Linked DNA regions of Streptomyces clavuligerus. The protein of the gene in region 2 interacts with the protein of the main gene of each other region in a pairwise test. Links are inferred from orthologs where the notes say so. Each region holds a gene or a part of one and is shown on either strand. Other genes may lie near its edges. The genes, in order: dnaE and CRV15_RS15210.

Region 1 (15,832 bases), 1.6 Mb from region 2 along the record:
TGACACCCCTGCGGACCAGGACCACGGGAGGCCGTCGCCCGGCCCATTAGGCTTGTCGGTCGTGACCACCGCACGGCTGCCCCTCTTCCCGCTGAACACGGTGCTGTTCCCGGGCCTCGTCCTGCCCTTGAACGTCTTCGAGGAGCGCTATCGCGCCATGATGCGCGAGCTCCTCAAGAAAGACGGGTCCGAGCCACGCCTCTTCGCCGTCGTCGCCATCCGCGACGGCCACGAGGTGGCGCCCACCGCGCCGGGCCTGCCCGACCCGACGGCGCTGCCCGAGCGGGGACCCGCGGCGGGCTTCGGCGAGGACCCGATCCGGGTCTTCCACCCCGTGGGCTGTGTCGCCGACGCGGCCACGATCCGGGAGCGCGAGGACGGCGGCTTCGAGGTGATCGCCACCGGCACCACCCGGGTGCGGCTGCTCTCGGTCGACTCCTCCGGCCCCTATCTGACGGCGGAGGTCGAGGAGATCCCGGAGCAGACCGGCGAGGGCGCGGGCGCCCTGGCGGAAGGGGTGCTGCGGGCCTTCCGCGACTATCAGAAACGGCTGGCCGGGGCGCGTGAGCGGACCCTCACCACCGGCGCCGAGCTGCCGGACGAGCCCTCCGTGGTCTCGTATCTGGTGGCCTCCGCCGCGGTGCTGGACACCCCCTGCAAACAGCGGCTGCTCGAAGCCCCGGACACGGCGGCGCGGCTCCGCGAGGAGCTGCGCGTCCTGCGTACCGAGACGGCGGTGCTGCGGCACCTTCCGTCGGTGCCGATGGTCCATCTCACCCAGACCCCGATGAACCCCAACTGACGGCCCCGGGACGCCGCCCCGGTCCCGGCCCGGACGGGACGCGCACCGCGCCGCCGCCGGGCGGGCCCGGGGCCGACCGGATCAGGAACCCGTGGAACCCCTGGAGCGCGCGTGGCGAAGAAGGCGAAGAGGCAGAGCGGCGGCACCCCGGCGACGGTGGCCCTGACGGCGGCGGGCACGGCGTACACCGTGCACGCCTACGAGCACGACCCGGCGTCCCCCTCGTACGGCGAGGAGGCGGCCGAGGCGCTGGGGGTCTCCCCGGACCGGGTCTTCAAGACCCTGGTCGCCGACGTGGACGGGGAGCTGACGGTCGCGGTGGTCCCGGTGGCGGGGCAGCTCGACCTGAAGGCGCTGGCGGCGGCGGTCGGCGGCAAGAAGGCGGCGATGGCCGACCCGGCGGCGGCCGAGCGGACCACCGGGTACGTCCGGGGCGGCATCTCGCCGCTGGGGCAGCGCAAGCGGCTGCGGACGGTACTGGACCGGTCCGCGTCGGGGCACGCCACGATCTGTGTCTCCGCCGGACGGCGCGGCCTTGAGGTGGAGCTGGCCCCCGGGGACCTGGCGGAGCTGACGGGGGCGGTGCTGGCGCCGATCGGCCGCGTCTAGGGAGGGCCGCCCCGGCCGGTCCGCGCCGCGACGCCGCGCTCCTCCCGCGCCCGGCGGCCCGGGCGGGGTGCCCGGCGCGGTGAAGCACCCCGCCGCCTGGGCTCTCCCCCTGGGCCCGGGGCCCTGGAGGTGCCTCCACACCTGGGCCGGGAGGCCGGGGGAGGCGCCCCCGCACCTGGGCCGGGAGACCCTGGAAGGTCCCCACCCACACCTGGACCGGGAGGCCCTGGAAGGTCCCCACCCATACCTGGACCGGGAGACCCGGGGCGGTACCCCACACCTGGGCCGAGAGACCCTGGAAGGCCCCGCCCACCCTTGGGCCGGGAGACCCCAAGAGATGCCCCACCCCCTGGGTCCGGCGACCCCGAAGCCCCCCACCCCTGGGCCCAGAGGCCCGGGAGATGCCCCACACCTGGACCGGGAGACCCAGGAAGTCCCCCGCCCACACCTGGGCCGAGAGGCCCGGAGAGGTGCCCCCACACCTGGGCCGAGAGACCCTGGAAGGCCCCGCCCACCCTTGGGCCGGGAGGCCCCAAGAGGTGCCCCCACCCCTGGGTCCGGCGACCCCGAAGCCCCCCACCCCTGGGCCCAGAGGCCCGGGAGATGCCCCACACCTGGACCGGGAGACCCAGGCAGGTATCCGCCCACACCTGGACCGGAAGGACCCAAGAGGTGTGCCCACACCTGGGTCCGGAGCCCTGGAAGGTCCCCGCATTCTCCCGCGCCCGGCGGCCCGGGCGGGGTATCCCCGGCGGAGCGAGGGTGGATACCCGCCATCCTTCGCCGTGCGTCCGCGCGCAATCCTGCGCCGCGACACCCGCCCTCCGGGGCGGAACCCGGCTCCGGGACCGTTCAGCGCGCCGGAGGGCGGTCACTCCGCGGAGGGCCGAAGCCCTGGCGGGGAATGCGTCCCCGGGGCTCGACGGGGCGGGTTTCCTCCGCTACGACCGTGGAGAGGGCTCTTCGGACCGGGGAGGCGGCAGTCCATGTCCAAACGCACCCGCAAGCGCAAGTGGCGCACCCGCAAGGCCAACCACGGCCGCAGGCCCGCCTGACGCGCCGCCCGCGACGGCGGCCGGGGCGGGGCCGCCGGTCCGGGCAGGACCCGACGCAGCCGGATATATCAGGATCGGGGCTGTGCTCAGGTCCGTGGGGGCCAGGCGGCGGGAGCGGGCGGCAGCGGCTCCGGGTCCCTCGGCGCGAAGAGGGCCGTGAGCAGCAGATGGGTGACCATCGCCGCGATCGGCCAGGCCAGCAGCATGCCCTTCGCGGTGAGCTTGAGCGGGGCGTCGAACGGGACACCCCGGCCCACCGAGCGGGCGTGCGCGGCGACATCGGGGTCCGGTCCCAGCCAGACGCCGAGCCGCCAGGCGAGCACGGAGGCCAGAATGCCGCCGAGCGCCAGACCGACCACCAGCGGCACACCCCCGCGGCGGCGGTAGAGAAAGGCTCCGACCGCGGTCAGCACCCCGAAGCCGAGCGCGAGCAGCGCGAAGACGCCGTCGGCGCCCACGGCCTCCTCGCCCTCGGAGTTCTCCAGGAAGACGGCCTTGCCGTCGGAGATCAGCGGCACCCGGGGCGCAAGCCACAGCCACAGCAGCCCCAGCGCCACCCCCGTGACCGTCACGGCCAGCAGCACCAGGACCCCCTCGCGCACCTCCGTGGCGCGGTCCGGGGCCGCGGCGGACCCGTCGTCCTCGGGCGGCGGGGCCTGCCAGGGGTCGTCGTTCGGCGGCGGCGAAAGCGGTACGGTCACCCGGACATCGTGCCAGGCGGGCGCGGGCCACGCCTCATCGGACCGCCGCGCGCCGATACGCCCAGGTGGCCGCCGCGAGCGAGACCAGGCCGACGGCCGCGCAGACGGTGAGATCGAGCGCGACGGACGCCCAGTCGGGCCGGGCGCCGAAGGTCTCGGCGAGGGCCTCGACCCCGTAGGTGGACGGCAGCAGATCACGCGCGTACGCGATCGGCTCCGGCATCCGGGCCTCCGGGAGGACACCGAGCAGCAGCGCCGCCGACATCCCGAGCTGTCCGAGCAGGGTGGCGAGTTCCTGGCGGGGCGCGAGCAGCCCGAGGGCCGCGCCGAGCCCCGCGAGCGCCGCCCCGGCGAGCGGGATCACCGCCACCAGGACCCAGAGATGGGTGAGCGGCAGGGAGAAGAGCACGCTGCCCGCGACCGCCGTGACGACGGTACCGGGCACGGTGAAGGAGGCGTAGGCGCCCGCCGCGCCGAGGACCACCGCGGCGGGCGGCACCGGCAGGGTGGCGTAGTGGTCGAGACCGCCGCTCGCCCGGAGCTGTCCGAAGTACTGGGCGAGGAGGTTGAGCGCGACGAAGGCGACGACCAGCACGGAGGAGCCCGCGACCACGGCCCGGGCCTCGTCCCCGCCGTCGACGACGCCCCGCATCAGGACCATGATCCCGACCGATTGGAAGGTCGCCACGAAGAGCAGCGGAATCCGGGCGACCCGGGCGCGGGAGAGCTGGGCGCGGTAGACGGCGCCGAGCGCGGGCAGCAGCCGCGCCCGGGGGGCGAGCGGCGCGGCGGCGCGGGCCTCCGCGCCCCGGGCCCCGGTCCCCTCGCTCAGCGTCCGGTCGGACACCACCTCAGCGGGCACGATGCTCACGCCTTGACCAGCCCCTTCATCGCGTTCCCCCCGAGCGCCAAGTACACGTCCTCCAGGCTGGGCGTCGCCAGCGTGAAGTCGTCGAGCGCGGCGAACGCCGCGCCCCCCGTCACCGCGGCGACGGCCGCGCGCGCCTCGTCCGGCGCGAGTCTGAGCACCCAGCGGCGCCCGGACTCCTGTGCCGATCCGCGCAGCGCGGCCACCTCGGGCACCTCCAGCGGCGCCCGTTCGCGCCACACCAGTTCCACGCGTACCTCGCCCGCGATCCGTTCCTTCAGCCCGCCGGGGGTGTCGCAGGCGATCACCCGGCCCCGTTCCAGGACCGCGACCCGGTCGAGCACCGTCTCGGCCTCGATCACATTGTGGGTGACGAGGACGACGGTGGTGCCGTGTTCGGCGCGGCGGCGGTCGACCGCCGCCCAGACGGCACGCCGGGCCACCGGGTCCATACCGGTGGTGGGTTCGTCCAGGACGAGCAGCGGACGCCGCCCGACCAGGGTGGCGGCGAAGCAGGCGAGCCGCCGCTGACCGCCGGAGAGCTTCTTGAGCGGCCGTCCGGCCAGTTCGTCGAGGCCGAGTTCGCCGAGGACGCCGTCCCGCTCGGCACGGGCGTCCCGGGTGGTGAGCCCGCGCAGCCGTCCGGTGGTCTCGGCGGCCAGTGCGACGGTCAGCTCGTCGAGGGCGGTGGACTCCTGGCCGAGGTAGCCGATGAGCCGCGCCGCCCGCTCGGGGTGGCGCACAAGGTCGTGGCCCAGCACCTCGACACTGCCCGCGTCGGGCCGCATCAGACCGGTGAGCTGGCGGACGAGCGTGGACTTCCCGGCGCCGTTCGGGCCGAGGAGACCGAAGATCTCACCGCCCCGGACCTCCAGGCTGACCCCGTCCGTCGCCCGTACCTCGGGCGTCGCCGGGACTCCCCGGCGTGCGCGCGCGGCAGGGTAGGTCTTGACCAGCCGCCGCACCACACACACCGTACTCACGAGGTACGAGAGTACGGGGTCCTCCGCGCCGCTCCCCGTCGGGGGCGTGCTCACTTCGTGGCGCGGGCCGTGGCGGCGGTGGGCTCACTCCCCCGCGGAGGTGTGGTCGCCGGCGGTGCGGACGTCGATCTCGCGCCAGAAACCGGCCCGGATGGCATAGCGGTCGTGCTCGTCGATCTGGTCGTCCTTGTGGGCGAGGAGGCCGAAGCGCGCGGCGTAGCGGAGCAGTTCCCCGTCGATCCGGTGCGGAATCCGGGGGTACATGACGGAGAGTTTCTGTACATGTCCGGCTTCGGGCAGCCGTTCCATCCAGCGGCGGGCGAACACCTGGCCGACCTCGAAGGGGTCGCCGCCGACGGTGGTGATGTCCTCCTCCCGGTCGGCCCAGCGCTGCTCGGCGCTGGTGAGCTGGGCGAGGGTGGGCAGGGAGGCGCTCTCCGGCGGTTCGCCGGGCGCCCCGCCCCCGGGGCGTTCGATCCAGCCCTTGTCGGACGACCAGCGCAGGGTCGCGGTCGCCGGGTGCTGCGGGGGCTGGCTGCCGGGGGCGCGCAGTCCCGCCAGGTCCTTGGGGGTGGGGACGCCCTTGGACGCGGGGGGCGCGGTCGCCGTGGTGCTCCCGGCGACGGGCCGGGAGCCGTTGCGGGCGGTCTCGGGGGCCGATGCGGGGGCCGCGGTCGCGGCGGCGAGGGCCGCCTCGGGCAGTGGGGCGGAGAGGATGGCGGCGATCTCCGGCCGGGGCACCGGCTGCGGGGCGCAGACGCCGGTCAGCTCCTTGGCGCGGACGGCGGTGGTGATCCAGGCGCGGTCCAGCACCCGGCGCTCATCGGCCTCGGCGACCAGGTCCTCGGACTGGTTGTAGTCGCCGTCGGCGGCCTGGACGGCCCACAGATGCACGGCGACGCCGTGTTCCTTGGCGGACATCAGTCCGGGCAGCAGATCGCCGTCGCCGGTCACCAGCACCACGTCCGAGCAGGCCCGGTTGCGCGCCAGCTCGGTCAGCTCGGCGTGCATGGCGGCGTCGACGCCCTTCTGCGCCCAGCGGCCGTCGCTGCGGGTCAGGGCGCCGAGCCGGACGGTGACCCGGGGCATCACCCGCAGCCGCCGGTGCTCCGGCTGGGGCACCCGGTCGGGCGCGCCGTCGAACCAGTAGATGCGCAGCAGGGGCCGTTCCGTGTCCCGTTCGGCGAGTTCTCTCAGGCCCTGGATGAGGGCGGTGTGGTCGACGGTGATCCGGGAACGCGCGGGTTCCCCGGCCAGCAGGCTCGCGGCGGCGCCGAGCAGATAACCGGCGTCCACCAGCACAACGCAGCGGTCCACACGCTCCACCCTCTTTCCGGTACTCGGGTATCAGAGGTCTTCGGGACTGAAACATCAAGGAAATCTTGAAGATCTTGAAAATTACGTGAATAGATCTTGAAAGACGGTTTGCCCACCGGCTTGTCCGCCGGCCGCCCACCGGTCGATCGCTGTGGCTCTGGAGGGGTCGGGAAGGAGTGCGGGCCGGATGTCCCGGACGAGAGCACGGCCCGCGGGTATCCCTCCGGACCGGGGATTGTTCCGGGTTTTCCTTGAGTCTGCCCGACGGTCCAGTGGTTAACGGCCGGAACTCGATCATCGGCGTGGCGGAAGCCGCCCGTTCGACAGCAAGGGCCCTTTACCCAGGGCAATGATCCAAAATGCGGCCTATCGTCCCATATGTGAGTCTGGTCGCGGCCGCAGCCCCGCGACCCCCTCTGGAGGCATCCCATGGCCAAGAACAAGAACCGCAAGGGCACCCATCAGCAGCGCGCCGCGGCGGCGGAGCGCTCGAAGGAGGAATCCCGTTCCACCGCCTTCGAGGAGCGGGCCCAGCCGCAGTCGCAGGCCCAGGGCAGCCCGGCCGACGTCGCCCGCAAGCACCAGCGGCGTTTTGGCCACAACTGACGATCACCGCTGACGAACGACGAAGACGGGGAGGGGGCGCGTCCACGGTCGTGGACGCGCCCCCTCCCCGTCGGTCGGCCGCTCCCCGTGCGGTACGGGGACGGCCTCCCCCGCGGCGCGGGGACCGGGCCTCCCCCGCGGCGCGGGGACCGCCGGTCAGCCGGCCAGGCAGGCCGGGCCGAGCAGCACCTTCAGATCGCCGTAGAGCGCCGGGTCCGCCTGCACCCGGTGCCGGTCCAGCCGGAGCACGGTCGTCGTGCGCGGCCCCTGGAGCTTGATCCGCACCTCGGTGTTGCCCCGGTGGTGGCTGAGGATCTCCCCCAGCCTGGTGACCATCGGCGGGGTCACCTTCACGGTGGGAATGGTGACGACCACGGGCGCGTTGGTCCCGGCCGAGGAGAGGTCGGGGACCATCAGCTCCATCGCGACCAGCCGCGGTACGTCCTCGCGCTTGTCCAGCCGCCCCTTGACGAAGACCACCGTGTCCTCGACGAGCTGGGTGGAGACGAGCTGATAGGTAGCGGGGAAGAACATGCACTCGATGGAGCCCGCCAGGTCCTCCACGGTGGCGATGGCCCACGCGTTGCCCTGCTTGGTCATCTTGCGCTGGAGCCCGGAGATGATGCCGCCGATGGTCACCACCGCGCCGTCCGCGTGCTCACCCCCGGTGAGCTGGGAGATCGACGCGTCCGACTTGTCGGACAGCACATGCTCGATGCCGAAGAGCGGATGGTCGGACACATAGAGCCCGAGCATCTCCCGCTCCTGGGCCAGCAGATAGGACTTCTCCCACTCGACGTCGGAGAACTCCACGTCCAGCCCGAAGCCGGGCTCGTCGGCGCTGTCGTCGCCCATGCCGCCGAAGAGGTCGAACTGTCCCTCGGCCTCCTTGCGCTTGACCGCGACCACGTTGTCGATCATCGGCTCATGGTGGGCGACGAGGCCCTTGCGGGTGTGGCCCAGCTCGTCGAAGGCCCCGGCCTTGATCAGCGATTCGACGGTCCGCTTGTTGCAGACGACGACCTCGACCTTGTCCAGGAAGTCGGGGAACGATGAGTACTTCCCCTTGGACTTGCGGCAGCGGATGATCGACTCCACCACATTGGTGCCGACGTTCCGGACGGCCGAGAGGCCGAAGAGAATGACGTCGTCACCCTGGGCGGCGAAGTTCGACTGCGATTCATTGACATTCGGCGGGAGCACCTTGATGCCCATGCGACGGCATTCGTTCAGATAGACCGCCGACTTGTCCTTGTCGTCCTTGACCGAGGTCAGAAGGGCCGCCATGTATTCGGCCGGGTGATTCGCCTTGAGATAGGCGGTCCAGTAGGTGACCAGGCCGTACGCGGAGGAGTGCGCCTTGTTGAAGGCGTATCCGGCGAAGGGCACCAGGACGTCCCAGAGCGCCTGGACGGCCTCGTCGGAATAGCCGTTCTTCCGGGCGCCCGCCTGGAAGATCGTGAAGTTCTTCGCCAGCTCCTCGGGCTTCTTCTTGCCCATGACGCGGCGGAGGATGTCGGCCTCGCCCAGGCTGTACCCGGCGATGATCTGGGCGGCCTTCTGCACCTGCTCCTGGTAGACGATCAGGCCGTAGGTGACGTCCAGGACCTCCTTGAGCGGCTCCTCCAGCTCCGGGTGGATCGGGGTGATCTCCTGCTGCTTGTTCTTGCGCAGCGCGTAGTTCGTATGGGAGTTCATTCCCATCGGGCCCGGGCGGTACAGGGCCGACACGGCGGAGATGTCCTCGAAGTTGTCGGGCTTCATCAGCCGCAGCAGCGAGCGCATCGGACCGCCGTCGAACTGGAAGACACCGAGGGTGTCGCCCCGGCACAGCAGCTCATAGGTGGTGGGGTCGTCCAGCGGGATGGAGAGCATCTCCAGCTCGATGCCCTTGTTCGCCTTCACCATCTTGACGGCGTCGTCCATGATGGTGAGGTTCCGCAGGCCCAGGAAGTCCATCTTCAGCAGGCCGAGCGACTCACAGCTCGGATAGTCCCACTGGGTGATGGTGACGCCGTCGGAGTGCCGGACCCAGACCGGGGCGTGGTCGGTGATCGGCTCGCTGGACATGATCACGCCCGCGGCGTGCACACCCATCTGACGGACCAGGCCCTCGACGCCCCGGGCGGTGTCGATGACCTTCTTGACGTCCGGTTCGTTCTCGTACATGCCCCGGATCTCGCCCGCCTCGCTGTAGCGGGGGTGCGCGGGGTCGAGGATGCCGGAGAGCGGGATGCCCTTGCCGAGGACGTCCGCGGGCATGGCCTTGGTGAGCCGGTCGCCCATCGCGTAGGGGTAGCCCAGCACCCGGGCCGAGTCCTTGATCGCGTTCTTGGCCTTGATGGTGCCGTAGGTGCCGATCATGGCGACCTTGTCGGCGCCGTACTTCTCGGTCACATAGCGGATGACCTCCACGCGCCGACGCTCGTCGAAGTCGATGTCGACATCGGGCATGGAGATGCGCTCGGGGTTGAGGAACCGCTCGAAGATCAGACCGTGCTCGATCGGGTCGAGGTCGGTGATCCCCATCGCGTACGCGACGATCGAGCCCGCCGCGGAGCCGCGGCCGGGGCCGACCGCGATGCCGTTCTTCTTCGCCCACATGATGAAGTCGGCGACGACGAGGAAGTACCCCGGGAACCCCATCGAGACGATGACGTCCATCTCGTACTCGGCCTGCCGCTGGCGGTCCTCGGGGACGCCGCCCGGGTAGCGGCGGGCCATCCCGGTCCTGACCTCCTCCTGGAACCAGGTGACCTCGGTGAAGCCCGCCGGGATCTCGAACTTCGGCATGAGGTTCTTCGCCTCGAACATGCCGCTGGTGTCGATCTGCTCGGCGACCAGGAGGGTGTTGCGGCACCCCTCCTGCCAGGCGTCCGAGGAGTCGATGGCGTACATCTGGTCCGTGGACTTCAGGTAGTAGCCCGTGCCGTCGAAGCGGAAGCGGTCCGGGTCGGAGAGGTTCTTGCCGGTCTGGATGCACAGCAGGGCGTCGTGCGCCCCCGCCTCGTGGTCGAAGGTGTAGTGGGAGTCATTGGTGACCAGCGGGGGGATGTCCAGCTTCTTCCCGATCTCCAGCAGCCCGTCCCGGACCCGGCGCTCGATCTCGATGCCGTGGTCCATCAGCTCCAGGAAGTAGCGGCCCTTGCCGAAGATGTCCTGGTACTCGGAGGCCGCCTTCAGGGCCTCGTCGAACTGGCCGAGGCGCAGCCTGGTCTGGAGCTCGCCGGAGGGGCAGCCGGTGGAGGCGATCAGCCCCTCGGACCACTGGGCGATGGTCTCCTTGTCCATCCGGGGCCACTTCTGGAGCCAGCCCTCGGCATACGCGTCCGAGGAGAGGCGGAAGAGGTTGTGCAGACCCGTCCGGTTGGCCGCCCAGATCGTCTTGTGCGTATAACCACCGGAACCGGAGACATCGTCCCGTTTCTGATGCGGCTGCCCCCACTGGATCTTCCGCTTGTTCCGCCGGGACTCGGGGGCGACATACGCCTCGATGCCGATGATCGGGGTGATCCCCGCGCCCTTGGCCTGGTGGAAGAAGTCGTAGGCGCCGTGGAGATTGCCGTGGTCGGTCATCGCGATGTGCGACATGCCCATGTCTTTGCACGCGGAAAACATGTCCTTCAGCCGCGCCGCACCGTCCAGCAGTGAGTACTGCGTGTGCACATGCAGATGCGTAAAGGGCGGTTTGCTCACGGCGGGGGCCTCCAGAGGAACGGGCGACGGCAGGCGGCGGAGTGTCTGGGGGGACAGCGTGGAAGTCTACGACTTGGCTCGGACAGCCGTCGGCCCACCGGGGAAGCGGAGGGGGCCGCGGGGGATGGCCGTGCGGGCGCGCCGGGACCGGCCGCGCCCCGGGGCACTTCCGGGGCCCGCCGGGCGTTGGAGTGGCTGAGGCACGGCATCCGGCCGGGCCCGGCCGGCGGCGGACTCCCGTCCTCCTCCGGCCTGCTCCCCCACCGGCTCCCCTCGCCCTCTTCTCCCTGCCTTATCCAGACATTTCCCGTCACGATCCAGATATTTCCCTGCACCAGGAGGCACCCAGCGATGTCGGTACCGCACCCCGCCGAGATCACTCCCGAAGAGCGCGGCGAGCAGATCCTCGGTGAGTTCGACGCCGCTTTCGGTGCGCTCCTGGCCGCCGACCCGGACGCCTTCCGGGTCAAGTTCCGCAAGATGGCCTCCTCGGCGTTCGCGTTCTACCGGGGGGCCGCCTGCCTCTTCTACGCCGACCTGGAACGGGGTCACACGGCGCGCGGCGACGGCGCGATCGCCACCGGCCCCTATCTGGACGAGCGCACCAGCCGGGTGTGGATACACGGCGATCTCCACGCGGAGAACTTCGGCACGTACATGAATGCGAACGGCCGTCTGATCTTCAATGTGAACGACTTCGACGAGGCGTATGTGGGCCCCTTCACCTGGGACCTGAAGCGGCTGGCCGCCTCGCTGGCGCTGATCGGGCACTCCAAGGCGCTCAGCGACGGGCAGATCACCGAGCTGGTGCGGATCTGCGCCGCCGCCTACCGGGAGCGCATCCACACCCTCGCGGCCGGGGCGCAGGACGCGGAGGTGCCGCCGTTCACCCTGGACACCGCCGAGGGCCCGCTGCTCGAAGCGCTGCGGCACGCCCGCTCGCGCACCCGGTTCGCGCTGCTGGACTCGATGACCGAGATCCGCGAGGCCGAGCGGCGCTTCAGCTCCGGCGCGGGCTCCGTCGAGCTGGACGCCGCCGCGCGGTACAAGGTGCTCGCGGCCTTCGACGGCTATCTGGAGACCCTGCCCGAGTCCAGCCTCGCCCGCCCCGACTCCTACCGGGTGAAGGATGTCGTCGGCCGCCGCGGCATCGGGATCGGCTCCGCCGGCCTCCCCTCGTACAACATCCTCCTGGAGGGCACCAGCGACGCCCTGGAGAACGATGTCGTGATCTATATGAAGCAGGCGCAGACCCCGGCGGTCTCCCGCCATGTCGGCGACCGGGCGGTACGGGAGTACTTCCGGCACGAGGGCCACCGCACGGTGATCTCGCAGCGGGCGCTCCAGGACCACGCGGACCCCTGGCTGGGCTGGACCGAGCTGGACGGCGCGGGGCAGCTCGTGGCCGAGGTCTCCCCCTACGCGGTGGATCTGGACTGGGGCGATCTCGACGACCCCGGGCGGATCGCCGCCGTCGTCGCGGACCTGGGCCGGGCGGCGGCCACCATGCACGGCGCGGCGGACGACGGGAGCGGGCACTCGCTGGTGCCGTTCTCCACGGAACGGGCGATCGACGCGGCGATCGCGGCGGACGAGGAGGGCTTCGCGGGCCTGCTGGTGGACTTCGCGCACGACTACGGCGCCCGGGCCCGGGCCGATCACCAGATCTTCGTGGATCTCTTCCGCAACGGCCGGATACCGGGGCTGTGAGCGGCGCACCGGCCGCCGCGGGCCGCCGGGCGGGGGCCCCGGGGCCGGGCGCCGCGATGGCCTCGGCGATGTCCTCGGCGGTGGCCGGTGGCGGCCCCGGTGATGGCCCCGGCGGTGCCCTTAAGACTCCTCTCACCCGGACATGGCACACTCGCGGGTGATGGACGTATCGGGAGTTCGGCTCAGGACGGTGCGGGCGGCGGTCTTCACGGCACTGGTCGTGACGCTGTCCGCCGCCTCCCATGTGCTGCTCTCCCGGGCCCCGCTGCCGTGGACCGCCGTCGCCGGGGTCTCGGCGCTCGTCTTCGCGGTGGCCTGGGCCCTCGCGGGCCGGGAGCGCGGGTACTGGCGGATCGCGGGTCTGCTGATCCCGCTGGAGCTGGCGGCCGACACGATCTTCACCAGCGGCCAGGAGCTGTGCTACGGCCCCGGCGGCGGACCGGTCACCGGTGCGCTGCGGTCCCTCGGCTTCGACTCCCTGTGCGGCGGGGCCGCCGGGGCGCGGCTTCCCGGGGTGGGGACCGCCGGACAGGGCGCCGCCGGGCTGCTCGGGTCCTCCCACCCCGCGCTGCCCTGGCTGCTGCTGGCCGCCCATATCGGGGTCGGACTGCTTGCCTCCGCCTGGCTCTGGCACGGTGAGGCGGCGCTCGCCGGACTGCTGCGGGCGCTGGGCGCGCTCGCCTTCGGCCCGCTGCTGCTGGCGTTCGCGCTGGTGATCGGGGTGTTCCGGGCGCCGTCGGGGCTGTCGCGCGCGGCTGCCGCGCGCATCGTCCGGCGCGCCCGGCTGCTGGTGCACTCCGTCGGGCGGCGCGGCCCGCCCGTTCCCCTCTGCGGCTGACCCGGCCCGGCGCCCGGACCTCCCGGTCCGCCCGGTGCTCTGCCCGGTCCGGCCCGATGGCGGGGGCCTCTCCCCCCTCCCCCCTTCGCACGCCCTGACTTTCCCCTGACTTTCGTATCGCCCGATACGACGCATTTCTCGGAGTGAATCGGTATGAGCGCACGCAACAGCAAGGCCAACAAGGCTGCGGCCCGGGAGCGAATCCGCCAGCAGCAGGAGGCCCAGGCCAAGAAGGACCGCACCCGCCGTCAGCTGATCGTCGTCGGCTCGACCCTCGGCGGGCTCGCGCTGGTGGGCGGTATCGCCTTCGGGGTGAAGAAGGCCAGTGAGCCCAGCGCCTGGGACGCGGCCAAGAACGCCAAGTCCGTCACGGCCCCCGCGAACACCACCGGCACCAACGGCACCGAGCTGATCATCGGCAAGCCGGAGGCGAAGAAGACCCTGGAGCTGTACGAGGACTCCCGCTGCCCCTCCTGCGCCGTCTTCGAGCAGCAGGTGGGCAAGGTCCTGGAGAAGGACGTCGAGGACGGCAAGTACAAGATCAAGTACATCGGCGCCACCTTCATCGACAACCTCGACAACGGCGAGGGCTCCAAGAACGCGCTGAGCGCGCTGGGCGCGGCGGTCAACGTCAGCCCCGAGGCGTTCCTCGGCTTCAAGGCCGCCCTCTACTCCGCCGAGATGCATCCGAAGGAGAGCAAGGACTCGTTCGCCGAGGACTCCTACCTGCTGAAGGTCGCCGACAAGGTCCCGGCCCTGAAGGACAACGCCCAGTTCGAGAAGGACGTCAAGGAGGGCACCTTCGACGCCTGGGCGATGAAGATGTCGGCCACCTTCGAGAAGAGCGGGATCGAGGGCACCCCGTCGCTGCGCATGGACGGCAAGCTGGTCACCACCGAGGGCTCGAAGAACGCCCCGCAGACGCCGGAGCAGTTCCGGGCGGCGGTGGACAAGGCGCTCAAGGGCTGATCCGCCCGCCGGGCCTGCCGAGGGCTCCCGAGGGGAGGGAGGGTGACATCCGGTTCACCCTCCCTCCCCTTTCTGTTAACTCGTCAGTAATATGACGGGCCGTGACCAGTCGATTCCCCTCGATCCCCAGCCGCCGCGCGCTCGTCAGGGCCGCCGCCGCCACCGCCACCACGGCAGCCGCCCTGGCCGCCGCGCCCGCCGCCGCCTCCCCCGCGACCGACCCCGACCCCGGTGCCGGCTCCGGCTCCGCTTCAGGCTCTCCCGGCTTTCTGCACGGCGTCGCCTCCGGTGACCCCCTGCCCGACGGCATCCTGCTCTGGACCCGGGTGACCCCCGCACCGGAGGCGATACCCGGCTCGGGCCTCGGCCCCGACACCCCGGTGACCTGGGAGGTCGCCGAGGACTCCGGCTTCACCCGGATCGTCGCCCGGGGCGCCGTCACCGCCCGCGCCGCATCCGACCACACCGTCCGCGCCGATGTCCGGGGACTGCGCCCGCAGACCGCGTACCACTTCCGCTTCTCCTCGGGCGAGGCCGTCTCCCCCGTGGGCCGCACCCGCACCGCGCCCGCCGCGGACACCGCCGCCGACCGGCTCACCCTCGGCGTCGTCTCCTGCGCCAACTGGGAGTCCGGCCACTTCTCCGCCTACCGCCATCTCGCGGAGCGCACCGACCTCGACGCCGTGCTCCACCTCGGCGACTACATCTACGAGTACGGAACGGGCAGCTACCCCGGCCCCGACCGGGTGGTCCGCCCCCACTCCCCCGCGCACGAGATCGTCACCCTGGCCGACTACCGGCTGCGCCACGGCACCTACAAGACCGATCCGCAGCTCCAGACGATGCACGCCGCGCATCCGGTGATCGCGATCTGGGACGACCACGAGTTCGCCAACGACGCCTGGTCGGGCGGGGCCGAGAACCACACCCCGGCCACGGAGGGCGAGTACGCGGCCCGCGCGGCGGCGGCCCGGCAGGCGTACTTCGAGTGGATGCCGGTCCGCGCGGCCACCGAGGGCACCGTCTACCGGCGGCTGGGCTTCGGCTCCCTCGTCGATCTGCATCTGCTGGATCTGCGCAGCTTCCGCTCCCAGCAGTCGTCCATCGGCAACGGCGCCGTGGACGACCCGGAGCGCACCATCACCGGCCGCGCCCAGCTCGACTGGCTCAAGGGGCGGCTCAGCACCTCACAGGCGGCCTGGAAGCTGGTCGGCACCTCGGTGATGATCTCCCCGGTCGCCTTCGGGGCGCTGCCCGCGCATCTGCTGGCGCCGCTCGCGGAGCTGCTGGGGCTGCCCAAGGAGGGCATCGCGATCAGCGTCGACCAGTGGGACGGCTACACCGACGACCGCCGGGAGCTGCTCGCCCATCTGACCGGACAGTCCATCGGCAACACCGTCTTCCTCACCGGGGACATCCATATGGCCTGGGCGAACGACGTCCCGGTGCGGGCGGCCACCTATCCGCTGTCCCGTTCCGCCGCGACCGAGTTCGTCGTGTCCTCGGTGACCTCCGACAATCTGGACGATCTGCTGAAGGTGCCGCCGGGGACCGCGTCCACCGCCGCCGCGACCGCGATCCACGCGGCCAACCGCCATGTGCACTGGGTCGACATGGACGAGCACGGCTACGGCGTCCTCGACGTGACCGCCGAGCGGGCGCAGATGGACTACTACGT
Region 2 (14,696 bases):
CGAGGGCCGCGCCCGCCGCGGGGCGCCAGCCGACGCGTTCCCCGTCGCGGAGGGCGCGGAACCCATGGAGCGCGGCGGTGGCGACGACCGCGGCGGCCACCGCGACCCCGTTGGGCCGCGCGGCCCCGGCACAGAGGGAGAGGGCACCGGCCCACAGCCAGTACCCGCTGATCAGCGCGTACAGCGACCAGGCGGCGAAGGCGCAGAGCAGGGGCTCCGTATACGCCATGGTCAGCACGATCGAGTGCGGCAGCAGCCCCCACAGCAGCACCAGCGCGGTCGCGGTCCGCCGTCCGTGGAGCCGGTTGCCGACGGCGAACACCCCCCAGGCGGCCACCGCTGCGGCGGTCCAGGAGATCAGCAGCCCGGCGGTGCCGCCGGTGACGGGGAGGACCGAGGTGACGGCGCGGACCAGCCCCGGGTAGAGCGGGAAGAAGGCCAGATCGCTCTGGACGGCGCCGTCGGGCCAGGTCAGGGTGCGGCCGTAGCCGTGCTCGGCGATCAGCAGATACCAGTCGGAGTCCCAGGACCGCGCCAGGACCCGGCGGGGCGGACGGTCGATGTGCCGGGCCCAGCCCGCCATCACCAGCAGCCCGGTCAGCCGGGCGGCGGCGAACAGCCCCAGCGCGGGGGCCGCCCGCCGGAGCGCGGCGCGCCAGGGGGCCGCCGCCCCGGCCCGCCGCTCCCCGCGCGCCAGGGGACCGGGGCGGTGTCCCGTACCCGCGGGGACGTCCGCCGACGTGTCATCCGCCAACGGGGTGTCCGTCGACGCGTCATCCGCCGACGGGCTGTCCGTCGACGGGGCATCCGTCGCCGCGTTGTCCGCCGACGGGCTGTCCGCCGCCGGGGCATCCGTCGCCGCGTTGTCCGCCGACGGGCTGTCCGCCGCCGGGTCGTCCGCTGTCGTGTCGTCGAAGGTCTCTGCGGACAGGGAACACCTCCGGGCGCGCACGGGTCGTCAAGGAGACTTTCCGTTCCGCTGCCGCCGCGCGCGAGCGCTGCGGCCACGACACGGCCGGTTGCGTGCCCGTTGCCACCCGGTCGGCTGACAGCGGGCCGCGTGACGGCGGGTCCCGTCGCCCGGGCTCAGCCCCGCAGTGTGGACAGTCTGCGGATGGCTTCCTCCACCACCTCGGTCCGCTTGCAGAACGCGAAGCGGACGAAGGGCGCGCCCTGTTCGCGGTGGTCGTAGAAGACCGCGTTGGGGATCGCGACGACCCCGCACCGCTTCGGCAGCGCACGGCAGAAGGCGAAGCCGTCCTCCTCGCCCAGCGGCCGGATGTCGGTGGTGACGAAGTAGGTCCCGGCGGGGCGGTGGACCGTGAAACCGGCGTCCGCGAGCCCGGCGCAGAGCAGATCCCGCTTGGCCCGCAGCTCCTCGCGCAGCCCCGCGAAGTACGCGTCCGGCAGCCGCAGCCCCTCGGCCGCCGCGTACTGGAGGGGCCCCGCCGCCACATAGGTGAGGAACTGCTTGGCCGAGCGGACCGCCGTGACCAGCTCCGGGCTGCCCGTCGCCCAGCCGATCTTCCAGCCGGTGTACGCGAGGGTCTTCCCGGCGCTGCTGATGGTGACGGTCCGCTCCCGCATCCCCGGGAAGGAGACGAGCGGGATGTGCTCCCCCTCGAACACCAGATGCTCGTACACCTCGTCCGTGACCACCAGCAGATCCCGCTCGACGGCGAGTTCGGCGACGGCGGCCAGCTCGGCGCGGGTCAGCACGGTGCCGGTGGGGTTGTGCGGGGTGTTGATCAGCAGCAGCCGGGTGCGCTCGGTGACGGCGTCCCGCAGTTCGTCGAGGTCGAGACGGTACGCGCCGTCCCGGGGGCGCAGGGTCACCGGCACCCGTCGGCCGCCCGCCATCGCGATGCACGCGGCGTACGAGTCGTAGAACGGCTCCAGCGCGACGACCTCGTCGCCCGGTTCCACCAGGGCCAGCAGCGCCGCCGCGATGGCTTCCGTGGCGCCCGCCGTGACGAGGACCTCGGTGTCGGGGTCCACGGCCAGCCCGTGGAAGCGCCGCTGGTGCTCGGAGATCGCGTTCCGGAGCTCGGGGACCCCGGGGCCGGGCGGGTACTGGTTGCCCCGGCCGTCGCGCAGCGCCCGCACGGCCGCCTCGCGGACCTCCTCGGGGCCGTCGGTGTCGGGGAAGCCCTGTCCCAGGTTGATGGCTCCGGTCGCGGTCGCCAGCGCGGACATCTCCGCGAAGATCGTGGTGCCGAACTCCGCCAGCCGGCGGTTCAGCAGTGGTCGTGTCCGCGGCAGCGGTCCGGGCCCATCCATGGTCACCATGGCGCCATCCTCGGGGGAAGCTCTGGACTTCCTCAAGTCCGCTTTGGCCGCGGAGTGTCCGGGGCATTCTCCTTCCACCAGGACGAGGAAGCCCTGACAAGCGCTGATGGACACCGATAGGCGGGGATCAGCAGCGGCAGGCGGGGGCAGGCAGGGAGAATCGTCCAGGAATCGACAGAGACAGACAGGCACACAGAAGCAAGTCACGCGACGGCGCGGGGATCTCGCTTCGGGGGAAGAGAAAGATGGTGGGAGCGATATGACAGGTTTCGTGGTTCTGGTGCTCCTCCTGGCGCCCGCAGTGGTGATCGCGGGGGTCGTGGGCGTCGTGGCGCATCGGCGCGGCCAGGTCTCCCCGCTCTATCGGCACGGCCAGGTCCCCCCGCGCTATCGGCGCGCGTCCGCGGGTGGCGGAGGCTCGCACTCCAGCGGCTCGGTCTGGGTGGGGGACGGCGGTTCCTGCGACACGTCGTCGAGTTCGTCGGGCTCGTCCTGCGGTGGCGGCGGCGGTGGCGGATGCGGCGGAGGCAGCTGACACGGGGCAGCGGCCTTCTCGCCCTCGGCCGGTTTCCGGCCGGGTCGAAGCAGGGGCGCCCGGCGGGTTTCCGCCGGGCGCCCCTGTCATGTTCCGGGCGGTGGTGGGGAAGTCCTCTGCCGTGAGCGCGGGGCGCCCGGGGCGCCTTGTCCCGGATGTCCGGGGTGCGGTGAAGCATGTGGTTGAACAGTTGAACCGTAAGTCCCCTAGGGGATGGAAACCCCTTCAAGTTGGGTAAAAACACTGCGAGCCCCGCGTACTTCATGATTCAGTCGCTGACGGAACCTGTTGGAACCACCCAGCCGTCGGGCCTGCTCACGGCCTCGATCAGGCGGTCCCCCCACTTTGTGAACTCCCGCTCAGGGGGCGCCTCAGGTTCACGTATCCACCGCCGACGCGTGTTTGCGGAGCCGACCCATGCTCACGACTCTCAGTACCGCCTACACCGATACCCGTGCCGACGATCTCGCCTGGGCACTCGGACGGGAGCCGCTTCCCGCCCTGGCCGTTCTCGACCTGGAGCTCTCCGGAGCGAAACTCCAGCTCAGGCTGCTCGGTGCCTCGCACCAAGTCCTGCTCGAATCCAAACGGAGCACCTGTTCCGAAACCGTCGCCTGCATGCCCGGCAGCAGCACCCCGCTGCCGCTGGGCGTGGCCAAGCGCGTCGGCGACTGGGAGTACGAGTTCGCCGCGCGCGTCGAGACCCTCTCCAAGGGCTCGTTCGCGGGGCGCGCGCAGGAACTCCTCGCGCTGGTCGCCGACCACCCGCACTCGCTGGCCGGGACCTTCCCCGGCTCCCCGCTCGCCTTCACCGCGATGATGGCGCAGCGGGAGGAGGGCCAGGTGCGGTGGCGTACCTGGCACTCCTATCCACAGGAGGGGCGGCTGGTCGTCACCCGTACCCGGGTGGGTGCCATCACCCCGAGACCGCGAGCGCGGCGCCCGCCGCAGCACGCCGTGCTGTAGGGGCGCGGCGCGCGGGGTGTGCGCCCGGGATGTCCGGGGCGCGGTGCCGGGTCCGGAGCAGGGGCCGGACCCGGCACCGCGCTTTTCTCGTGTGTGCCTCCGGCGTGCGGGCGCGCGCCGCGCCCCCCGCGCCGTGTCCGCCGTGGTGCGTGCCCCGTCCCCGCGCCGTGTGCCCCGTTTTCCGCGCCCGGATCGCACGCGGGGCCCGGACCGCGCTCCGGCGGGAGGACGCCGCGCCCGGCTCGCCCGGCGCAGGGCAGGTGCACACGTGTGGGTGACAAACCGCTTCTGTATCGTGACGTAGCGTTACTGCATGATCGACCGGACGCAGCAACTGGCACCGCCCCCCCAGGCCGCGCCGCTGCGGGTGCGCCCGGCGGCCGGACGCAGTCTGGTGCTGCTGGTCGTCTTCGTCTGCGCGGCCTGCGGTCTGGTGTACGAGCTGGAACTCGTCGCCCTCGCCTCGTATCTCATCGGCGACTCCGTCACCCAGGCGTCGGTGGTTCTCTCGGTGATGGTCTTCGCCATGGGCGTCGGATCGCTCCTGGCCAAACGGCTGCGCTGCCGGGCCGCCGTCGGCTTCGGGCTGCTGGAGCTGTCCCTCGCGCTCATCGGCGGCTGCTCCGCCCTGGTGCTCTACGCCTCCTTCGCCTGGGGCGGCGGGTCCCGGCTGGTACTGGTCTCCTTCTCGCTCATCATCGGCGTCCTCATCGGCGCGGAGCTGCCCCTGCTGATGTCCCTGATCCAGCGCGTCTCCCGGCGCGACCGCGATGTCGAGGGCACCGTCGCCGATCTGTTCGCCGTCGACTACGTGGGCGCGCTCGTCGGCGGGCTCGCCTTCCCCTTTCTGCTGCTGCCCTGGCTCGGCCGGCTCACCAGCGGACTGCTGACCGGCGCGGTCAACGCGGTCGTGGGCGGGCTGCTCGTGCTCTGTCTCTTCCGCCACGACCTGACCCGGCGGTCCCGCCTCTGGCTGCTGGTCGCCAATGCCGCCGTCCTCGCCGTGCTCGGCACCGCGACCGTCCTGGTCGACGACTTCGAACGGGCGGCGCGCCGCGCGGTCTACGGCGACCGGGTCCGTGTCGCCCTGGAGACCGACGTCCAGGAGGTCGTCCTCACCGGCGGCCCCGGCGGTCCGCTGGATCTCTTCCTCGACGGCAGGCTCTGGGTCAGCGAAGGGGACGAGCGCCGCTATCACGAGGCCCTGGTGCACCCGGCCATGCGGGGCCCGCACACCCGGGTGCTGATCATCGGCGGCGGCGACGGGCTCGCCGCGCGCGAGGTGCTGCGCTACCGGGGCGCCGCCTCGGTCACCGTCGCCGAACTGGACCCCGTGGTGGTCCGGCTGGCCCGTACCGACCCCGCGCTCACCGCCCTCAACCGGCACGCCTACCGCGACCCCCGGGTCCGCGTGGTCACCGGGGACGCCTTCGGCTGGCTGCGCTCCGCCCGTTCCGAACCCGTGTGGGACGTGGTGATCGTGGACCTGCCCGAGCCGGGCACCACCCGCAGCGCGAAGTTCTACTCGCAGGAGTTCTACGGGCTGTTGGGCGGCGCGCTCGCCGACGGCGGGCGGCTCGTCGTCCACGCCGGTCCCTCTGGCACCCGGCCGCGTACCTACTGGACCGTCGAGGCCACCCTGCGGGCCGCCGGGTTCCGCGCCACCGCCTACCGCGCGGACGGCGGGCTCTCCCGGCTCGCCGCGGGCCCCGAACGGGAGGGGCGCGCCACGATGACGGCCCCGTGCGACTGGGGTTTCCTGCTCGCGGCCCATGCGTCGGCGCCCCGGCTCGGCCTGGACTCCGGGGCTCCGCCGCTGACGTCGCTCACCCCCGGCCGACTGGCGGCCGACGCCCGGGAGACCGCGCTCACCCGGGTGCCCGCGCTCGCGCCCTCCACCCTGGTCCATCCGCGTTACGAGAACTGATCCGGCGCGGCGGTTCCCGGCCCGGGCGCGGACCGGAGCGCAGACGCGCCCGGGGCCCCTGGGTAGGCTCGGACCCCATGGACCATCAGGTATTCGTTCCGGCCCCGGCGGAGGCCGTCCGCCGGGTGCTCCGCGACCCGGCCCGGCTCGCCCGCTGCGTCCAGGGATTCCAGCAGGACACCCAGGCGACCGGGGCCACCGGGGACACCTCGGGCCCGCTCTCCGGGAGGCTGCGCGTCCGCGCCGGGCGGCACACCATCACCTACCGGGGCGCGCTCACGACGGCGGCGGACGAGGAGGGTTTCACCTTCCGGGGGGAGGGCACGGAGGTGCGGGGCCAGGGCTCCGTGGCCGTGGCGTTGACGATCCGTCCGACGGCGGTGGACGGTGGGACGAACCTCGGCATCAACGGTTCCGCGACGGTGGGGGGACGGCTGGCGGACCTGGCGCCCGAACTCCGGGCCCAGACCGCGCACCGGCTGCTCGACCGCTTCGGCGAGCGGCTGGCGGACGTGGCGCTGGAGCCCTCCGGCCCCGTCGGCGGACCCCCGTGCGACACCCCGTCGCCGACCGGCGCCGGGCCGGACGACACCTTCGCCCACGGCCGGGAGGAACCTCACACGATGGACGGAAACCCCCACGCCAACCGCCCTGACGAGAACGACGACGAGAACGAGAACGAGAACGAGAACGGCAACGGGAACGGCAGCGACGACGGCAGCGGGAGCGGGAACGAGGAGAACGGGAGCGGGGCCGGGAGCGAGGACGACGGCCGTATGGACGGCGAGGCCGCCCGGGGAGGTCGCGGCGGGGCAGAGGAAGACAGCCCCGTCAGCCCCGGCGCGGACCCCGAGGACGCTGCGGACGCCGGGAGCACCGGGGACACCGGAGGCGGCCGGGAAGCCGCCGCGTCGACACCGGACGCCGACGCCGACGCTTCGCGGGACGGCCGCTCCTCGGACGACGACCGCGTCTTCGACGCCCTGCGGGACCTCTCCGGCACCGGGGAGCTGCGCGACCTCGGAGACCTCGGTGACCTCGGCGGTCTTGACGATCTGCCCGCCCTGGGCGACGAGCCCCCCGTCGAGGCCGCCCATGCCCGCCGCACCATGATCGGCCGCAGCGCCGAGGAGGTCGACCACGCCCCGCCGCGCGGCCGTTACGCCCCCGTCCCCGCGCCCGACGAGGGCCGCCGGGGTCTGCCGCTGCACTGGATCGCGCCCGCCGCCGCCGCGCTGGCGATCGCCTCCGTCGTCGTCGGCCGGGCGCTGCGCCGCCGCCGCACATGAGGCCGCCGCCCCGGGGTGCCAGTAGGGTCCGAAGGGTGAACAGCAGCGAAGAGAACGTCCGGCTGACCGCCGGCGATGTGGAGTTGACCGTCGCCCCGCGCCACGGCTGCCGTATCGAGAGCCTGGCCATCGGCGGCACCGAACTCCTCCGCCAGGGTGAGCGGTACGGCTGCTTCCCGATGGCCCCCTGGTGCGGCCGGATCGAGAACGGTGTCTTCCGCGACGGTGCCGACCGCTATCAGATGCCGCTCAACGCGGCGCCGCACGCCATCCACGGCACCGTCCGGGACCAGCCCTGGCGCACCGCCCGGCACACGGCCACCGAGGCGGCCTTCACCTGCGAGCTGGCCGAGCCCTGGCCGTACCCCGGCCGGGCCACCCAGGTGGTGGAGCTGGGGGAGGACTCGCTGACGCTCCGGATGGGCATCGAGGCGACGGAGAACTCCTTCCCCGCACAGGCGGGCTGGCACCCCTGGTTCCGGCGCGTCCTCGGCGACAGCGAGGTACGGATCGACTTCGACCCCGCCTGGCAGGAGGAGCGCGGCGGGGACCATCTGCCGACCGGCCGCCGGATCGATCCGCTGCCCGGCCCCTGGGACGACTGCTTCGGCATGCCCGACGGGGTGCGAGTGACGCTCACCTGGCCCGGACGGCTGGAGCTGACCGTGACCGGCCGTACCGAGTGGGTGGTGATCTACGACGAGCAGCCGGAGGCGGTCTGCGTGGAGCCCCAGTCGGGTCCGCCCAACGGCCTCAACACCCTCCCCCGGCTCGTCACCCCGATCGACCCGCTGGAGATCGAGACCACCTGGACCTGGCGCCGCCTCTGAGCACCGCGCCCGCCGCACCCCTGCACGGGCGGGGCCCCGCCGCGCCCCTGTCCCGGTGCGGCCCCGCTGTGCACCGGGCCTCCGCGCCGGGGCGGCCACCGGCCGTCACGGGCGCCCACCCGGCGCCCGGGCCGGGAGGGTGTCCGAAGCGCCTAAGCTCATGGGCATGAGTGATGTACGTGCCGATCTGCTCCAGCAGATCAAGGACAAGGCCGTGGTGCACGGCAAGGTGACCCTCTCCTCGGGTCTGGAAGCCGACTACTACGTCGACCTCCGCCGGATCACGCTGGACGGGGCCGCCGCGCCGCTGGTGGGCCAGGTCATGTCCGATCTGACCGCCGACCTGGACTTCGACTGCGTCGGCGGGCTCACTCTGGGCGCGGACCCGGTGGCCACCTCGATCCTGCACGCCGCCGCCGCGCGCGGACGCCAGGTGGACGCGTTCGTCGTCCGCAAGGCGGCCAAGGCCCACGGCATGCAGCGCCGGGTCGAAGGGCCGGACATCACGGGCCGCCGCTGCCTGGTCGTCGAGGACACCTCCACGACCGGTGGCTCCCCGCTGACCGCCGTCGAGGCCGTGCGCGAGGCGGGCGGCGAGGTCGTCGCCGTCGCCACGATCGTGGACCGTGCCACCGGCGCCGGAGAGAAGATCAGCCAGACGGCCGGGGTGCCCTACCTCTACGCGTACTCGCTGGACGAGCTCGGCCTGTCCTGAGTCTCCTGCCTCCGGGGGCCTTCCGGGCCCCCTGTGCCCCGGGCGGAGCAGCGGCCCGGGGTGCCATCCCCCCGCCGAGCTGGCAGCTACCCCCTCTGACCTGCGACAACGACAAAAACTCGATTGTTTCACGTGAAACGGGAGTTCCACCGCACGGAGTATCGGGCCGGGCCGGGTGGAGCGTCCGGACCTGTCTGGAAAGATAGGGGCTGACGATGACGTCGCCCCCCAGGTCAGGGCCAGCTCATTTCGCTTACCCCGCACATCACAAGGAGCGGACATGCCCATCGCAACCCCTGAGGTCTACAACGAGATGCTGGACCGGGCGAAGGCAGGAAAGTTTGCCTACCCGGCCATCAATGTGACCTCGTCGCAGACCCTTCACGCCGCGCTGCGCGGCTTCGCGGAGGCCGAGAGCGACGGCATCGTCCAGATCTCCACCGGTGGTGCGGAGTTCCTGGGCGGCCAGCACAACAAGGACATGGTCACGGGCGCCGTTGCCCTGGCCGAGTTCGCGCACATCGTCGCCGCGAAGTACGACGTCACCATCGCGCTCCACACCGACCACTGCCCCAAGGACAAGCTCGACAGCTATGTCCGCCCGCTGCTGGCGGTCTCCGCCGAGCGCGTCGCCCGGGGCGAGAACCCGCTCTTCCAGTCCCACATGTGGGACGGCTCGGCCGAGACCCTGAGCGACAACCTCGCCATCGGTCAGGAGCTGCTGGCCCAGGCCGCCGCCGCCAAGATCATCCTTGAGGTCGAGATCACCCCGACCGGCGGCGAGGAGGACGGTGTCACGCACGAGATCAACGACGAGCTGTACACCACCGTCGACGACGCGCTGCGCACCGCCGAGGCGCTGGGCCTGGGCGAGAAGGGCCGCTACCTGCTGGCCGCCTCCTTCGGCAACGTCCACGGCGTCTACAAGCCGGGCAATGTCGTCCTCCGTCCCGAGCTGCTCAAGGACCTCCAGCAGGGCGTGAGCGAGCGCTACGGCAAGGCCGACCCGTTCGACTTCGTCTTCCACGGCGGCTCCGGCTCCACGGCCGAGGAGATCGCTGTCGCGCTGGAGAACGGCGTCGTGAAGATGAACCTCGACACCGACACCCAGTACGCCTTCACCCGTCCCGTCGCCGGGCACATGTTCGCCAACTACGACGGCGTGCTGAAGATCGACGGCGAGGTCGGCGACAAGAAGACCTACGACCCCCGGACCTGGGGCAAGCTCGCCGAGGCGGGCATGGCCACCCGGGTCGCCGAGGCGTGCGCCACGCTGCGCTCGGCCGGTAACAAGATCAAGTAAGCGGTACGCCCGGCCCGTCGGCGCCACCCGTGGTGGACCGGCGGGCCCGGTCATGGGCGGCCCGGTGCCCCTCCTGTCCCAGGGGGAGCGCCGGGCCGTTGTCCTGTCACCGGGCCGTCGTCCTGTCATCGGGGCCGTCCTCCGATGCCGCCGGGCCGTCGCCCTGTGCCGCCGGGCCGTGCGGGCCCGGTCCCCGTCGCTCCGTCCCGTCGTGCGGTTCCGGTCCCCGTCGTGCGGCCCCCGTCGTGCGGGCCCGGTCCCTGTCGTGCGGTTCCGGTCGTGCGGGCCCGGTGGCGCTGCGATGATCCGGGTATGGCTGACCGCCCGGGAGAGATCCGACTGTCCACGGCCACCGGCCGCTGGGTGACGTTCACCACCGTCCTCGGCTCCAGCATGGCCCTGCTGGACTCGACCGTCGTCAATGTCGCCCTGCCCCGCATCGGGAAGAGCCTCGACGCCGATCTGGCGGTCCTCCAGTGGACGGTCAACGCCTACATGCTGGCGCTCGCCGGGCTGATCCTGCTCGGCGGGGCGCTCGGCGACCGCTACGGACGGCGCCGGATCTTCGTCCTGGGTGTGGTCTGGTTCGCCCTGGGCTCCCTGCTCTGCGGGTTCGCGCCCACCGGTGAGCTGCTGGTGCTCGCCCGCGCCTTCCAGGGCGTCGGCGGCGCCCTGCTCACGCCCGGCTCGCTCGCCCTGATCCAGGCCAGCTTCCACCCGGACGACCGGGCCCGCGCCGTGGGCCTGTGGTCCGGCTTCGGCGGCGTCGGCGCGGCGATCGGCCCCTTCGTCGGCGGCTGGCTGGTCGACGGGCCCGGCTGGCGCTGGGTCTTCCTGCTCAATGTGCCGCTGGCCGCGATCTGTGTCCCGATCGCGCTCCGCCATGTGCCCGAGTCCCGTGACCCACAGGCCCACCAGGGCCGCTTCGACGTCCTGGGCGCGGCCCTCGGCGCGGCGGCGCTCACCCTGGTGACCTATGCCCTGATCGGCTCCGCCTGGTGGGCCGGGGCGGCCGGAGTGGTGGTCGGCGCCCTCTTCATCGCCGTCGAACGCCGCAGGCCCGACCCCATGCTGCCGCTGTCGATCTTCCGCTCGCGGCTCTTCACCGCCGTGAACCTGGTGACGTTCTGTGTGTACGCGGCGTTCGGCGGCTTCTTCTTCCTGGTGGCGCTCCAGCTCCAGGTGGTCTCCGGCTACTCCGCGCTGGAGGCGGGCCTCGCGCTGCTGCCCACGACCCTGCTGATGCTGTTCTTCTCCGCCCGCTCCGGTGAGCTGGCCCAGAAGACGGGCCCCCGGCTGCCGCTCACCGCCGGGCCGCTGATCTGCGCCGTCGGCATGCTGCTGATGCTGCGCGTCGGCGAGCACGCCTCCTACATGACGGACGTGCTGCCCGCGATCCTGGTGATGGGCCTCGGCATGGTGACCCTGGTGGCCCCGCTGACCGCCACCGTCCTGGCCTCGGTGGACACCGCCCGCGCCGGTATCGCCAGCGGGGTCAACAACGCCGCCGCCCGCGCGGCGGGCCTGCTGGCGGTCGCGGCGCTGCCGCTGCTCACCGGGATGGGCCCCGAGGCGTACCGCTCCGCGACCGCCTTCGACGAGTCCTTCCGCCGGGCCATGCCCTGGTGCGCCGCCATCCTGGTGCTGGGGGCGCTGATCGCCTTCGCGACCGTCCGCCGCCCCGCCCCCACCTGCGTCCACCCGGAGTGCCGCTACAACTGCGGGGTGGGCGCGCCGCCGCTGGAGACGGGGGAGGCGGACGCCGACGACGGCAGGGCGGAGCGGTGAGGGAGACTGGGGCCATGGTCATCCACGAGAACCTGCTGGGGGGACCGCCCCCCACCCATCTGCCCGACGAGCCCGAGCCGCGTGAGCTGCTGGAGTCCGGGGCGACCCCCGCCGAGGTCGCCGCCAAGTACCCCACGTCCTCGCTCGCCTGGGCGCTCCTCGCCGACGACGCCTTCGGGCGCGGCAGCGTGGTGGAGTCGTACGCGTACGCCCGTACCGGCTACCACCGCGGTCTGGACGCGCTGCGGCGCAGCGGCTGGAAGGGCCACGGCCCGGTGCCCTGGGAGCACGCGCCCAACCGGGGTTTCCTGCGGGCGCTGCACGCGCTGGCGCGGGCCGCGGGCGAGATCGGTGAGCAGCAGGAGTACGAGCGCTGCACGACCTTCCTGCGCGACTCCTCCGCGACGGCCGCCGACACCCTGGGCTGACCCCTGGGCCGACCGCCGGCTGCCGACCGCCGGCCGTCGGCACCCGCGCTGACCGGCGCACCCGGCGCCCAGCGGCGCGGGACGGCGCGCTCCGGCGCGCCCGATGGCGGAACGTGTCGAACCGACCGGTGAACCAAGCAGGTCAGGGGCCCGTGCCTTACCCGAATACGCCCCACGCGCGCCGCGCGTGACAAGCGTGGAGGGTGGCGCGGGCCCCGGCTTATGATGCCGATGGGGACCGGGGCTCCCACCACCAACAGGAAGGGGCGGACCGCTACCCGGAACGTCGAGGAGACAGCGATGTCACATGACGCCGACGCGACCCCGCATCTCGATTTCGCGGGCACCACTCCGTACGAGGACTATGTCCAGGCGGATGTGCTGACCCACCTGCAAAAACCCCGGTCCGACGACCCGGGCGAAATGGTCTTCCTCGTCACCACCCAGGTGATGGAGCTGTGGTTCACCGTCATCGTCCACGAGTGGGAGACCGCGAGCCGGGCCCTGGACGAGGGCCGTGTCCCCGTGGCGCTGGACGCGCTGAAGCGTTCCGTGCGGGAGCTGGAGGCGCTGAACGCCTCGTGGCGACCGCTGGGGCAGCTCACCCCCGCGCAGTTCAACGCGTACCGGGGCGCTCTCGGTGAGGGCTCCGGCTTCCAGTCGGCGATGTACCGGCGGATGGAGTTCCTGCTCGGCGAGAAGTCCGCGTCCATGCTCGTCCCGCACCGGGGTGCGCCGCGTGTCCACGCGGAGCTGGAGAAGGCGCTCCAGCAGCCGAGCCTCTACGACGCGGTGCTGCGGCTGCTCGCCCGGCGCGGCTTCCCGGTGCCCGCGGAGGTCCTGGAACGGAATTTGGCGCGGCGGTACGAACCCAGCGCGGCGGTCGAGGCGGTCTGGACGGAGATCTACCGGGACCCGGAGAACCACGCCGAACCGGCCCGGCTCGGCGAGGCGTTGACCGATGTCGCCGAGTTGGTGTGGCGCTGGCGCAACGACCATCTGGTGGCGACCCGCCGTGCCATGGGCGCGAAGGTCGGCACCGGTGGCTCCGCCGGGGTGGCCTGGCTGGAGAAGCGGGCCCGCAACCATGTCTTTCCCGAGCTGTGGACGGCGCGCAGCCATGTCTGAGACCCATGCCGCGACCATGCCTGAGACCCACGAGTTCCAAGAGATCCATGAGATCCACGAGACCGGTAAGGCCCCTGTGACTCCCCAGCACACCGCGTCCACCACCCCCGGACTCCCCTCCCGCCGCGCCGCCGCGCTGGACGGAGCGGATCGACTGGCCCCGCTGCGCGGGCTGTTCGCCCTGGACGGGACCGTCTATCTCGACGGGAACTCGCTGGGCGCGCTGCCCGCGCACGTCCCCGGCCGGATCGCCGATGTCGTCACCCGGCAGTGGGGCGGGCTGAGGATTCGCTCCTGGACCGAGAGCGGCTGGTGGACCGCGCCCGAGCGGATCGGCGACCGGATCGCCCCGCTGGTCGGCGCGGCCCCGGGGCAGATCGTGGTCGGCGACTCCACCAGCGTGAACGTGTTCAAGGCGGTGGTCGGCGCGGTCCGGCTCGCCGGTACGGACACCTCCCGGGAGACCCCCGGTACCGATGCGCCGGGTACGGGGGGAGGGGCCCGTACCGAGGTGCTCGTGGACGCGAGCACCTTCCCCACCGACGGCTATATCGCGGCGTCGGCGGCCCGGCTGACGGGCTGCCGGATCGTCCCCGTCGACCCCGCCGACGTGCCCTCGGCCCTCGGGCCGACGACGGCGGCCGTGCTGCTCAACCATGTCGACTTCCGCAGCGGCCGCCTGCACGACCTGCCCGCGCTCACCGAGGCGATCCACCGGGCGGGCGCGCTCGCGGTCTGGGACCTCTGCCACAGCGCGGGCGCGCTCCCCGTGGGGCTCGACGCGCACGGCGTGGACCTCGCCGTCGGCTGTACGTACAAGTACCTCAACGGCGGCCCCGGCTCGCCCGCGTTCCTGTATGTCGCCGAGCGCCACCAGGCGGCCTTCGACTCCCCGCTGCCCGGCTGGAATTCGCACCGCGACCCCTTCGCCATGGACAGCGGCTACGCCCCGGCGGACGGCCCGCTGAAGGGCCGGGTGGGCACACCGGACATTCTGTCGATGCTCGCGCTGGACGCGGCGCTCGACGTCTGGGACGGGGTGTCGGTCGACGACATCCGGGCGAAGAGCCTGGCACTCACCGATTTCTTCCTGGAGTGCCTGGACGAACGGCTGCCCGGCGGGCTCGGCGACCCGGGCTGTCCGGTGCGCCCGGTGACCCCCCGGGAGCACGCGGAGCGCGGCAGCCAGATCGCCCTGCGCTGCGACCGGGCCCCGGTGGTGATGGAACGGCTCATCGCCCGTGGCGTGGTGGGCGATCTGCGCCGCCCGGATCTGCTGCGTTTCGGTTTCACCCCGCTGTACACGTCGTTCGCGGACGTGGAACGGGCCGCCGCGACCCTGGTGGAGGTCGCGGCGGAGGTATACGGCGAGCCCTCGGGCGGATGACCCACCCGGCCCCGGGCCCACCGCCGCCGTCCGCGCGGTCCGGCCCCGGGCCGGACCACGCCGGACCCGGTGGACAAGGCCCCGGGAGCCCCCCCGGAGGTCCGCCGGAAG

Evidence for each region.
Region 1: the proteins of CRV15_RS15210 (region 2) and dnaE interact in binary tests that used the Escherichia coli proteins (3 or more experiments, as listed by UniProt). The link is inferred for Streptomyces clavuligerus from one-to-one orthologs.

What each region holds. Positions count from the first base shown.
Region 1 is NZ_CP027858.1:5,206,547-5,222,378, reverse strand. What follows is about bases 6,898-10,982. They hold dnaE (DNA polymerase III subunit alpha), read right to left. Parts: upstream 10,638-10,982; coding sequence 7,098-10,637; downstream 6,898-7,097. Other genes in these bases: CRV15_RS36015 (hypothetical protein), read left to right, coding at 6,898-6,941. Also shown: CRV15_RS21995 (hypothetical protein), read left to right, coding at 1-50; CRV15_RS21990 (LON peptidase substrate-binding domain-containing protein), read left to right, coding at 62-802; ybaK (Cys-tRNA(Pro) deacylase), read left to right, coding at 914-1,411; CRV15_RS21980 (hypothetical protein), read right to left, coding at 2,553-3,167; CRV15_RS21975 (ABC transporter permease), read right to left, coding at 3,202-4,038; CRV15_RS21970 (ABC transporter ATP-binding protein), read right to left, coding at 4,035-5,009; CRV15_RS21965 (NYN domain-containing protein), read right to left, coding at 5,103-6,335; more of CRV15_RS36015, read left to right, coding at 6,765-6,897; CRV15_RS21955 (DUF2252 domain-containing protein), read left to right, coding at 10,989-12,347; CRV15_RS21950 (hypothetical protein), read left to right, coding at 12,508-13,185; CRV15_RS21945 (DsbA family protein), read left to right, coding at 13,339-14,154; CRV15_RS21940 (alkaline phosphatase D family protein), read left to right, coding at 14,256-15,832. UniProt on the Escherichia coli protein: DNA polymerase III is a complex, multichain enzyme responsible for most of the replicative synthesis in bacteria. This DNA polymerase also exhibits 3' to 5' exonuclease activity. The alpha chain is the DNA polymerase catalytic subunit.
Region 2 is NZ_CP027858.1:3,623,775-3,638,470, forward strand. The notes cover bases 189-3,137. They hold CRV15_RS15210 (pyridoxal phosphate-dependent aminotransferase), read right to left. Parts: upstream 2,290-3,137; coding sequence 1,087-2,289; downstream 189-1,086. Other genes in these bases: CRV15_RS15205 (hypothetical protein), read right to left, coding at 189-952; CRV15_RS15215 (hypothetical protein), read left to right, coding at 2,549-2,824. In the rest of the region: more of CRV15_RS15205, read right to left, coding at 1-188; CRV15_RS15220 (DUF2617 family protein), read left to right, coding at 3,242-3,790; CRV15_RS15225 (polyamine aminopropyltransferase), read left to right, coding at 4,104-5,717; CRV15_RS15230 (SRPBCC family protein), read left to right, coding at 5,795-7,006; CRV15_RS15235 (aldose epimerase family protein), read left to right, coding at 7,042-7,836; pyrE (orotate phosphoribosyltransferase), read left to right, coding at 8,003-8,551; fbaA (class II fructose-bisphosphate aldolase), read left to right, coding at 8,832-9,854; CRV15_RS15250 (MFS transporter), read left to right, coding at 10,167-11,642; CRV15_RS15255 (DUF3151 domain-containing protein), read left to right, coding at 11,657-12,070; CRV15_RS15260 (tryptophan 2,3-dioxygenase), read left to right, coding at 12,371-13,198; CRV15_RS15265 (kynureninase), read left to right, coding at 13,191-14,585. UniProt on the Escherichia coli protein: Shows aminotransferase activity with methionine and histidine as substrates, and to a lesser extent also with phenylalanine.